One region of the Rhizobium sp. NXC14 genome, then DNA from elsewhere that is predicted to be linked to it. Evidence: predicted binding sites of a transcription regulator. Region 1 holds the regulator's gene; the other holds the start of a gene.
The links. The regulator LexA, encoded in region 1, represses DNA repair genes until DNA is damaged. The targets are predictions, from matches to a motif close to TGTTCNNNNTGTGTTCNG.

Region 1 (4,427 bases):
GCTACTGGCCGCCGCCTGGCAATCGCTGCCTGCCGGAGCCTGCATGCTGGGCGAAGAGGCCGATCATGGCCGAATGCTGCTGTTCTCGCCGGTCTTCCTCGGAGCCGGATCGGCCTTCTGGTTTCTTGCGGCATCGGATTTGCCCCTCGTTCCATCGCTGCTCTGCTTGCTGGTGTCGGCGGCCGCGGTTTTCCTCACCGGTCCCAGCCGGCCGGCCTTGCGCGCAAGTTTCATGGCGCTGGCACTTTTCGCGGGCGGCATGCTCTCGGCTCAGTTTGAGAGCTGGCGGGCTTCGACGGTGATCCTCGATTCATCCGTGACGACCGCGGTGACCGGCCGGGTCGAACGCCGGGAAGGCGACGGCCGCGGGCGCTGGCGCTACATTCTTGCCGTCACCGGCACCGAGGCTCCGGAGCTGAAACGGCCGCCGAGACGCATCACCGCGATCGTCCGGGGCGCCGATGCGCCTTTCGAGATCGGCGACATCATCACCGGCAAGGCACGGCTGACGCCGCCGGCGGGCCCCGCACTTCCCGCGCTCAACGACTTCTCCTTCGGTGCCTATTTCGACGGCATCGGCGCCAACGGTTTCTTCTATGGTGCGCCGGAGAAACTCGACTTGGAGGCAGGCCTGCAGGCGGCCAGCTGCACGTCGGAGGCTCTGCTCGAATGGCTCTACCGGCTGCGCAGCAGCATCGGCGACCGCATAAGATCGATCCTGCCCGGCGATACCGGCGCTTTTGCCGCTGCCCTGGTGACGGACGAACGGTGCGCCATATCGCACGCGACGACGGAGGCGCTGCGCCAGTCCGGCCTTGCCCATATCGTCGCGATCTCTGGCCTCAACATGGCGCTGTCGGCTGGCATCTTCTTCGTCGGCTTTCGGATGCTGCTCAGCCTCTTTCCCGGCGTCGCCCAAGCCTATCCGACAAAGAAGATCGCCGCTGCCGGCGCGCTCATCGCCGTCACCGCCTATTACCTGATCTCCGGTTTCGGGGTTTCGGCCGAGCGCGCCTTTATCATGATGGCCATCATGCTGATTGCCGTCTTCTTCGACCGGCCGTCGATCAGCCTGCGCAATGTCGTTCTCTCCGCGCTCATCATCATCGCCATTTCACCTTCGGAAGTATTGGGACCGAGCTTTCAGATGTCCTTTGCCGCCACATTGGCCTTGGTATCGGGCTATCAGTTGTGGAAGGACAGGCGTGTCCGCGAAAACGCTTTTCTGAAACTGCCGATCATGAGGCCGGTGGTTGCCGTCGCCGGTTTCTTCGGCGGCGTCTTCCTGACCTCGCTGATCGGCGGCTTTTCCACCGCATTGTTTTCGATTGAGCATTTTCATCGCCTGACGGCTTACGGCCTGCCGGCAAACCTTGCGACGATGCCGATTATCTCCTTCATCGTCATGCCGGCCGGATTGTTGGCGATGTTGCTCATGCTTTTCGGTTTGGACGCTCCGCTCTGGAAGGTCGTCGGATTCGGCCTCGATCTGGTGATTGCGGTTGCCAAGACGGTGTCCGGCTGGGGCGGTGATATCGGCATCGGCCGCTTGCCCGCCTGGTATTTCGCAGTGGCGGTGGCAGGCTTTCTGCTGCTGACGCTGCTGCGCACTCGGCTGCGCCACGTCGGCACCTCGATCATCGCCATCTCTACGCTCATCGTGCTGCTTCTGCCGGTTCCCCGGCCGCCGGATCTGCTGATTTCGGAGGATGGCAGTCTGGTTGCGGTCGTCGCGGCTGAGGCAATAGCTTCCAACCGTGAAAACCCGCCGGATTTCATATTCGACCAGTGGCAGAGAGCGCTGGTGCTGCCGACACATGATCCGCCGAAGATGCTGGATGGTCCGGCCATCCCGCCGGAAGGAGAAGGCCGCCGTGTCAGGCTTTCCCGCGATCAGCAGAACGAAGCGAGTGCGGCGATGCGGGCAGCCGCAGCAGGCGGTGAAGCAAACCGTTTTTCCTGCGTCAAGAAGGCTTGGTGCACATCAAGACTTGGCAATGGCCATATCGTCACCGTCATCGACAATGCCGCCTATCTCGGCCCGGCCTGCGATACGGCCGATATCGTCGTGACCTCGGTCCGTCTGCGTTTCAACAGCTGCCGTTCAGGTGGCACGCTTTTCACCGGCGAGACGCTGCGTAGGACCGGCTCGCTCGAATTGCGTTTCGCCGATGCCGGCCTGGAGGTCGCCACCGCATTCGATGCTTTGTCGCGACCATGGATGCGCCATCGCGCCTATGATTGGCGCAATGATCGTTTTACCGATTCCAGCCCATCCGGCGTCAGTGATAGCGACGGATGAGGCCGACGAGCTTGCCCTGCACCTTGACCCGGTCGGGCCCGAAGATGCGGGTCTCATAAGCCGGGTTGGCGGCCTCGAGCGCGATCGAGGCGCCCTTGCGGCGGAAACGCTTCAGCGTTGCTTCCTCGTCATCGACGAGGGCAACGACGATGTCGCCGGGACTGGCGGTACTGCCGTTGCGAATGATCACGGTGTCGCCGTCGAAGATGCCGGCGTCGATCATCGAATCGCCTTTGACCTCCAGCGCATAGTGCTCACCGGAGCCGAGCATATCTGAAGGAACGACGATATCGTGGGTGTTGTTCTGGATCGCCGAGATCGGAACGCCGGCGGCGATACGTCCCATGACCGGCACGGAGACGGAGTTGCCATTGTCGGCGACCGGCTTTGGCGCAGCGGGGGCGGCGACCGGCTGGGGCTTGCCGAGGCTGCCCTCGATGACGCTCGGCGAAAAACCGCGACGCTGAAGACTGGGGTTATAGGCCTCCGGAAGCTTGATCACCTCGAGCGCCCGGGCGCGGTTCGGTAGGCGGCGAATGAAGCCGCGTTCCTCAAGCGCCGTGATCAGGCGGTGAATGCCGGATTTCGAGGCGAGATCCAGGGCATCCTTCATTTCGTCGAAAGAGGGAGGAACGCCGGATTCCTTCATGCGCTCATGGATGAAAAGGAGAAGCTCCTGTTGTTTGCGCGTGAGCATCGACGTCAGACCCCGTGATTGAAACAAATCCAGAACGGACACTATATGTTCCATATGTGTTCCGCAAGTAGCTAAATTTCCGTAAAAGTTCACGTCAACTCGTGGAGATTTTTATTTTCATTTGCCGGATTGGCGCACATGTCTTGCATTGAGGGAGGTGCTGTCGCACATCTCTTGCCGGTTTCAGGAGGGATATTCATGAACGCGCATTCCGCCAGGTCGCACCCGCTGGATCATGTCGTGCTGCCCGTGGTCAATATCGATCTGGCGCGTGAGAGGCTTGGCAAGCTCGGTTTCACCGTCGCCGCCGATGCACGCCATCCCTTCGGAACGGAGAATGCCTGCGTCTTTTTCGCCGACAAGACCTATCTGGAGCCGCTTGGCGTGGCGAGTGTCGACGAGAGCGAGGCAGCGGCCCGCCAGGGCAACGTCTTCATCGCCCGCAATCGCGCCTTCCGTTTCCGCTGCGGCGAGGAGGGACTTTCTGCGCTGGCCTTCCTCAGCGAGGATGCCGACCTCGATCATAAGCGCTTCGTCAGCAACGGCGCGAGCGCCGGTGAGATGTTGCAGTTCAGCCGGCCGATGCGGATGCCGGACGGTTCGGAGAGCGTCGGCAGCTTTAAGCTGGCCTTTGCAGCTGATTTGCGCGCCCCCGATTTCTTTCTCTTTACTTGCCAGCGCATCAATTCGTTCCCTACAGATCGCGCCGCGCTGGAGACGCACGCCAATGGCGTGATCGGCATTGCCGAGATCGCACTTTGTGCACCGGACCCGGCGGCATTCGCCGCCTTCGTCGGGCTCGCGATTGGGCAGGCGGCGGTGGAGAAAACCGGTTTCGGCGTGAATATCGCGGCATCGAATGCAAAGATCAGCTTGATGACGCCGGAAGGGCTGGAGGCCTATTTCGAAACCGCTGTCTCATCAGCCGATCGCGGCCTGCGGGGGCGGGCAATCCTCTTCACCGTCATCGATCTTGCCGTGACAGAAGCGCATTTGGGTGCTAACGGGATCACATTCACACGCAAGAACAATCGCATTCTGGTGAAGCCCACGCCCGGGCAGGGTGCGCTCTTCGCCTTCGAGGAAACACGATGAGCACCGACACGAATTCCGAAGTCAGGATCGGCGAAGGCGAAGGCCAGGTGACTTTTTCCAATACTGGCCGCTTGTCGCTGATCGCCGGTCCATGCCAGATGGAGAGCCGGGATCACGCCTTCATGGTCGCCGGCACGCTGAAGGAGCTTTGCGGCAAGCTCGGCATTGGCCTCGTCTACAAGAGCTCCTTCGACAAGGCGAACCGTACCTCGCTCTCGGCTGAACGCGGCATCGGCCTGGAAAAGGGCATGGAGGTCTTTGCCGACCTCAAGAAGGAATTCGGCTTTCCCGTCATAACCGACGTCCATACGGCCGAGCAATGCGCCGAGGTGG
Region 2 (4,427 bases), 870 kb from region 1:
TTCGAGACGGCCCGGGGCTTCGGCGCTCTTGTCGTTCTTCCACATGTCGGTATAGCCGGACTCTTCGAGGATCTGCTCGGCAAGTTCGGTATGCGGTGTGTTTTCAAGCAGCTCCTGCCATCGGCGGAAAGATTGAATCACATCGAAGAGGGCTTTGCGCGCCTTTGGCTTCAACTCGTCCGTTTCGATGATGTCGGCCGCTGCCGCCAGCATCGGGATGTCGCGGGCTCGGGCATAATCATGCAGCGCACGCACCGTTGTATCGCCGAGGCCACGCTTCGGCGTGTTGATGATGCGCTCGAAGGCGAGGTCGTCGGCCGGTTGTGCGACGAGCCGGAAATAGGCCATGGCATCGCGGATTTCGAGGCGCTCATAGAAGCGCGGGCCGCCAATGACTCGGTAGTTGAGGCCAAGGGTGACGAAGCGATCTTCGAATTCGCGCATCTGGAAGGAGGCGCGCACCAGGATCGCCATGTCGTTCAGCAGATGCTTGCTGCGCTGGAGTTGCTCGATCTCCTCGCCAATGGCGCGGGCTTCCTCCTCGGAGTCCCAGGAGGCGTGAACCTGCACCTTGACGTCATCGGGATCGGTGCGATCGGTGAACAACGTCTTGCCCAGACGCCCTTCATTATGGGCGATCAGATGGGCGGCGGCACCGAGGATATGTTCGGTCGATCGGTAGTTGCGCTCGAGCTTGATCACTTTGGCGCCGGGGAAATCCTTCTCGAAGCGAAGAATATTGTCGACCTCCGCACCGCGCCAGCCATAGATCGACTGGTCGTCGTCACCGACGCAGCAGACATTCTGCGGCTCGCCCTTGCTGCGCTGGGCCAGCAGCCTCAGCCACATATATTGGGCGGTGTTGGTATCCTGATATTCGTCGACGAGGATATAGCGGAAGCGGCCGTGATATTCCTTTAGGAGATCCGGATTCTTGCGGAAGATCGCGATCGGATGCATCAGCAGGTCGCCGAAATCGCAGGCGTTCAGCGTCGACAAGCGCGCCTGATAGGCGAAATAGAGATCGCGGCCGCGGCCATTGGCGAAGGCGCGGGCATCGCCTTCGGGAATATCGGCCGGTCCGAGGCCCTTGTTTTTCCAGGTGTCGATCATGCCGGCGAACTGCTTTGCCGGCCAGCGCTTGTCGTCGAGACCTTCGGCCTGGATCAACTGCTTGATCAGGCGGACGACGTCATCGGTGTCGAGGATGGTGAAATCGGAACTGAGGCCAACCAGCTCGGCATGGCGGCGCAGAAGCTTGACGCCGATCGAATGGAAGGTGCCGAGCCAGGGCATGCCTTCGACGGCGCCGCCGACGAGCAGGGCGATGCGCTCCTTCATCTCGCGCGCGGCCTTGTTGGTAAAGGTGACGGCGAGGATCTGCGACGGGAAGGCGCGGCCGGTATTGAGGATGTGGGCGATGCGGGTCGTCAGCACGCGTGTCTTTCCGGTGCCGGCGCCGGCGAGCACGAGGACAGGACCTTCCAGCGTTTCGACGGCTTCAGTCTGTTCCGGGTTCAGTCCAGCGAGATAATCCGGCCGCTTGCCGCCGTCGCGCGCCGCCATGGCGCGGGCGGCGATGCCGCCGCCAGCGGAGGGTCTTCCGGCTGCAGCGACGGACGGCTGCGGCTTGCGCGCCACTTCGCCGGGCTCTTCGTCGAAGAAGGGAATATCGTCGAAACTATTGCTCATGGCGCGTAATGTAGTGATTCGGGAAGGAAAGACCAGAAAAGATGTTCTGCTTTCATTCCCGAACCACCACTATTGCCTGGGTGCGGGTGGCGAGGCTGCCGCGGGTGAGCGGGCGAAAAATTCCGATCGCAGCCTGTCGGAACCGGCGCCGACCAGACGTCCTCGAAGCACGGACAGAAGTCCGGGATACTCGCCAACAAGGAGGCTGTCTATGCCGAAGGTCATTTCAAATCTCTGGTTCGCCGAGCAGGCACGCGAAGCCGTCGAATTCTACGTGTCGATGATTCCGGATTCCAGGATCGGCCGCACCACCATACTTCCGGCGGAAACGCCGAGTGGGCCTCCCGGCAGCGTCGAGCTGATCGAATTCACGCTCGGCAACCAAGCTTTCCTGGCGATGAAGGCCGGCCCGCTCGATAGCTTCAACCACTCGTTCTCGATCGCGGTTCTTCTCGATAGCCAGGCGGAGATCGACCGGATATGGGATGGCTTCCTCGCCAATGGCGGCACGCCGGAGGCATGCGGCTGGCTGAAGGACCGCTGGGGCCTGTGCTGGCAGATCGTGCCGCGCGCTCTCTCCGAGATGATCGCCGACGAAGATCGCGAGCGGGCAAGGCGTGTCACCGAAGTCATGCTCGGGATGGTCAAGATCGATGTGGCTGCGCTGGAGAAAGCGTTCAACGGCTGAGAGCCGGGAGGCGCGCGATCGCAATAAACCGGGCAGGGGTGACTTCGCCCGGTTTCATCCTGCGGGGGCGCGCTCACTGCCCCGCAATCAGAGCCGGCTTGCTCTTGCCGGCGGGAAATCGCCGATTTTCCACGGCTCGAATCACGGGCGCTATTGCACACCTTTTTGACCTTCATGTCACGTCGCTAAATGTGCTGATATCGCGACGCCCCTTTTCTCAACTACAATAAGAAACAGTTTCGTAGAGTAAAAAAATACCGGTGCATGCACAATTTTGTGCATTGCCACAAACGGCCGGTCAGCGTGGAATATACCTACGAAACTATTGATTCTTAGGAACGCCGTGGCCATCTCGATGGTTATACGGCTTAGAGCCTGCGGCATAACCTTAATGGAGGTCCCATGCTGAGTGAATCCGTATTCGATGCGTTTACCCGCAGTTATGAAGCGCGTCGCGAAAGCGACATGTCGGTCTCGGAATATCTTGATCTCTGCAAGACCGATCCGATCGCCTATGCCAACGCCACCGAGCGTCTGCTCGCTGCCATAGGCGAACCACAGATGGTGGACACCGCCAAGGACGCGCGCCTCGGCAGGATCTTCATGAACAGGACGATCCGGGTTTATCCGGCCTTTGCCGGTTTTCACGGCATGGAAGAGACAATCGAACGCATCGTCTCCTTCTTTCGGCATGCAGCGCAGGGGCTCGAGGAGCGCAAGCAGATTCTTTATCTGCTCGGTCCGGTCGGGGGCGGCAAGTCGTCCTTGGCTGAGCGGCTGAAGCAGTTGATGGAAGTGCATCCGATCTATGTGCTGAAGGCGGGCGAAGAGATCAGCCCCGTGTTCGAAAGCCCGCTCAATCTCTTCGATCCGGAGACGATGGGCCCGCTCCTGCAGGAGCAATACGGAATCCCGCAGCGGCGGCTGAACGGATTGATGAGCCCGTGGTGCCTGAAGCGGCTCGACGATTTCGGAGGCGATATCTCCCGATTCCGCGTCGTCAGGATACAACCCTCGCGATTGCGCCAGATCGCAATTGCCAAGACCGAGCCAGGCGATGAGAACAACCAGGACATCTCCTCGTTGGTCGGCAAGGTAGATATCCGCAAGCTGGAAACCTACTCTCAGAACGATCCGGATGCCTACAGCTATTCGGGCGGGCTGAACCGCGCCAATCAAGGCGTGCTCGAATTCGTGGAGATGTTCAAGGCGCCGATCAAGATGCTGCATCCGTTGCTGACGGCAACGCAGGAGGGCAACTATATCGGCTCGGAGAATATCGGCGCCATACCTTTCTCCGGAATCGTCCTCGCTCATTCGAATGAGGCGGAGTGGCAGACTTTCAAGGCCAACAAGAACAATGAGGCCTTCATCGACCGTATCTGTGTGATCAAAGTGCCCTATTGCCTGCGGGTGACAGAAGAACAGAGGATCTACGAAAAGCTGATCGAGGGATCGGAACTGGTGGACGCACCATGCGCCCCGGCAACGCTCGAAATGCTGGCGCGTTTCTCCGTTCTTTCGCGTCTGCGCAAGCACGAGAATTCGACCTTCTTCTCGAAGATGCGCACCTATGACGGGGAGAGCCTGAAAGAAAGCGATCCGCGTGCCCGCAGCGTCCAGGAATACCGGGATGCTGCCGGTATCGACGAAGGCATGGACGGAATATCGACCCGCTTCGCCTTCAAAGTGCTCGCCTCCACCTTCAATCACGACACGACTGACATTGGCGCTGATCCCGTCCATCTGATGTATGTGCTGGAACAGGCGATCCGTCGCGAGCAGTTTCCCGATGATGTCGAGAAGCGTTATCTCGAGTTCATCAAGGCCGATCTTGCGCCACGCTACGCAGAGTTCATTGGCAACGAGATACAGAAGGCCTATCTTGAATCTTATGCGGACTACGGACAGAATCTGTTCGACCGCTACGTAGATTATGCCGATGCGTGGATCGAAGATGTGGACTTCAAGGATCCCGATACTGGTCAGCTTCTCGACCGCGAGCTCCTCAATCAGGAGCTGACGAAGATCGAAAAGCCGGCGGGAA

Region 2: a site for LexA is predicted at 1,735-1,752, ahead of NXC14_RS14645 (UvrD-helicase domain-containing protein). Genes of this name have one in related genera too.

The regions. Positions count from the first base shown of each region.
Region 1 covers NZ_CP021030.1:2,092,262-2,096,688, forward strand. Annotated here, with positions in the region: gene NXC14_RS10325 (ComEC/Rec2 family competence protein) at 1-2,302, shown strand, start outside; gene lexA (transcriptional repressor LexA) at 2,283-2,999, opposite strand; gene NXC14_RS10335 (VOC family protein) at 3,198-4,094, shown strand; gene kdsA (3-deoxy-8-phosphooctulonate synthase) at 4,091-4,427, shown strand, end outside.
Region 2 covers NZ_CP021030.1:2,959,831-2,964,257, reverse strand. Annotated here, with positions in the region: gene NXC14_RS14645 (UvrD-helicase domain-containing protein) at 1-1,692, opposite strand, end outside; gene NXC14_RS14640 (VOC family protein) at 1,904-2,380, shown strand; gene NXC14_RS14635 (PrkA family serine protein kinase) at 2,783-4,427, shown strand, end outside.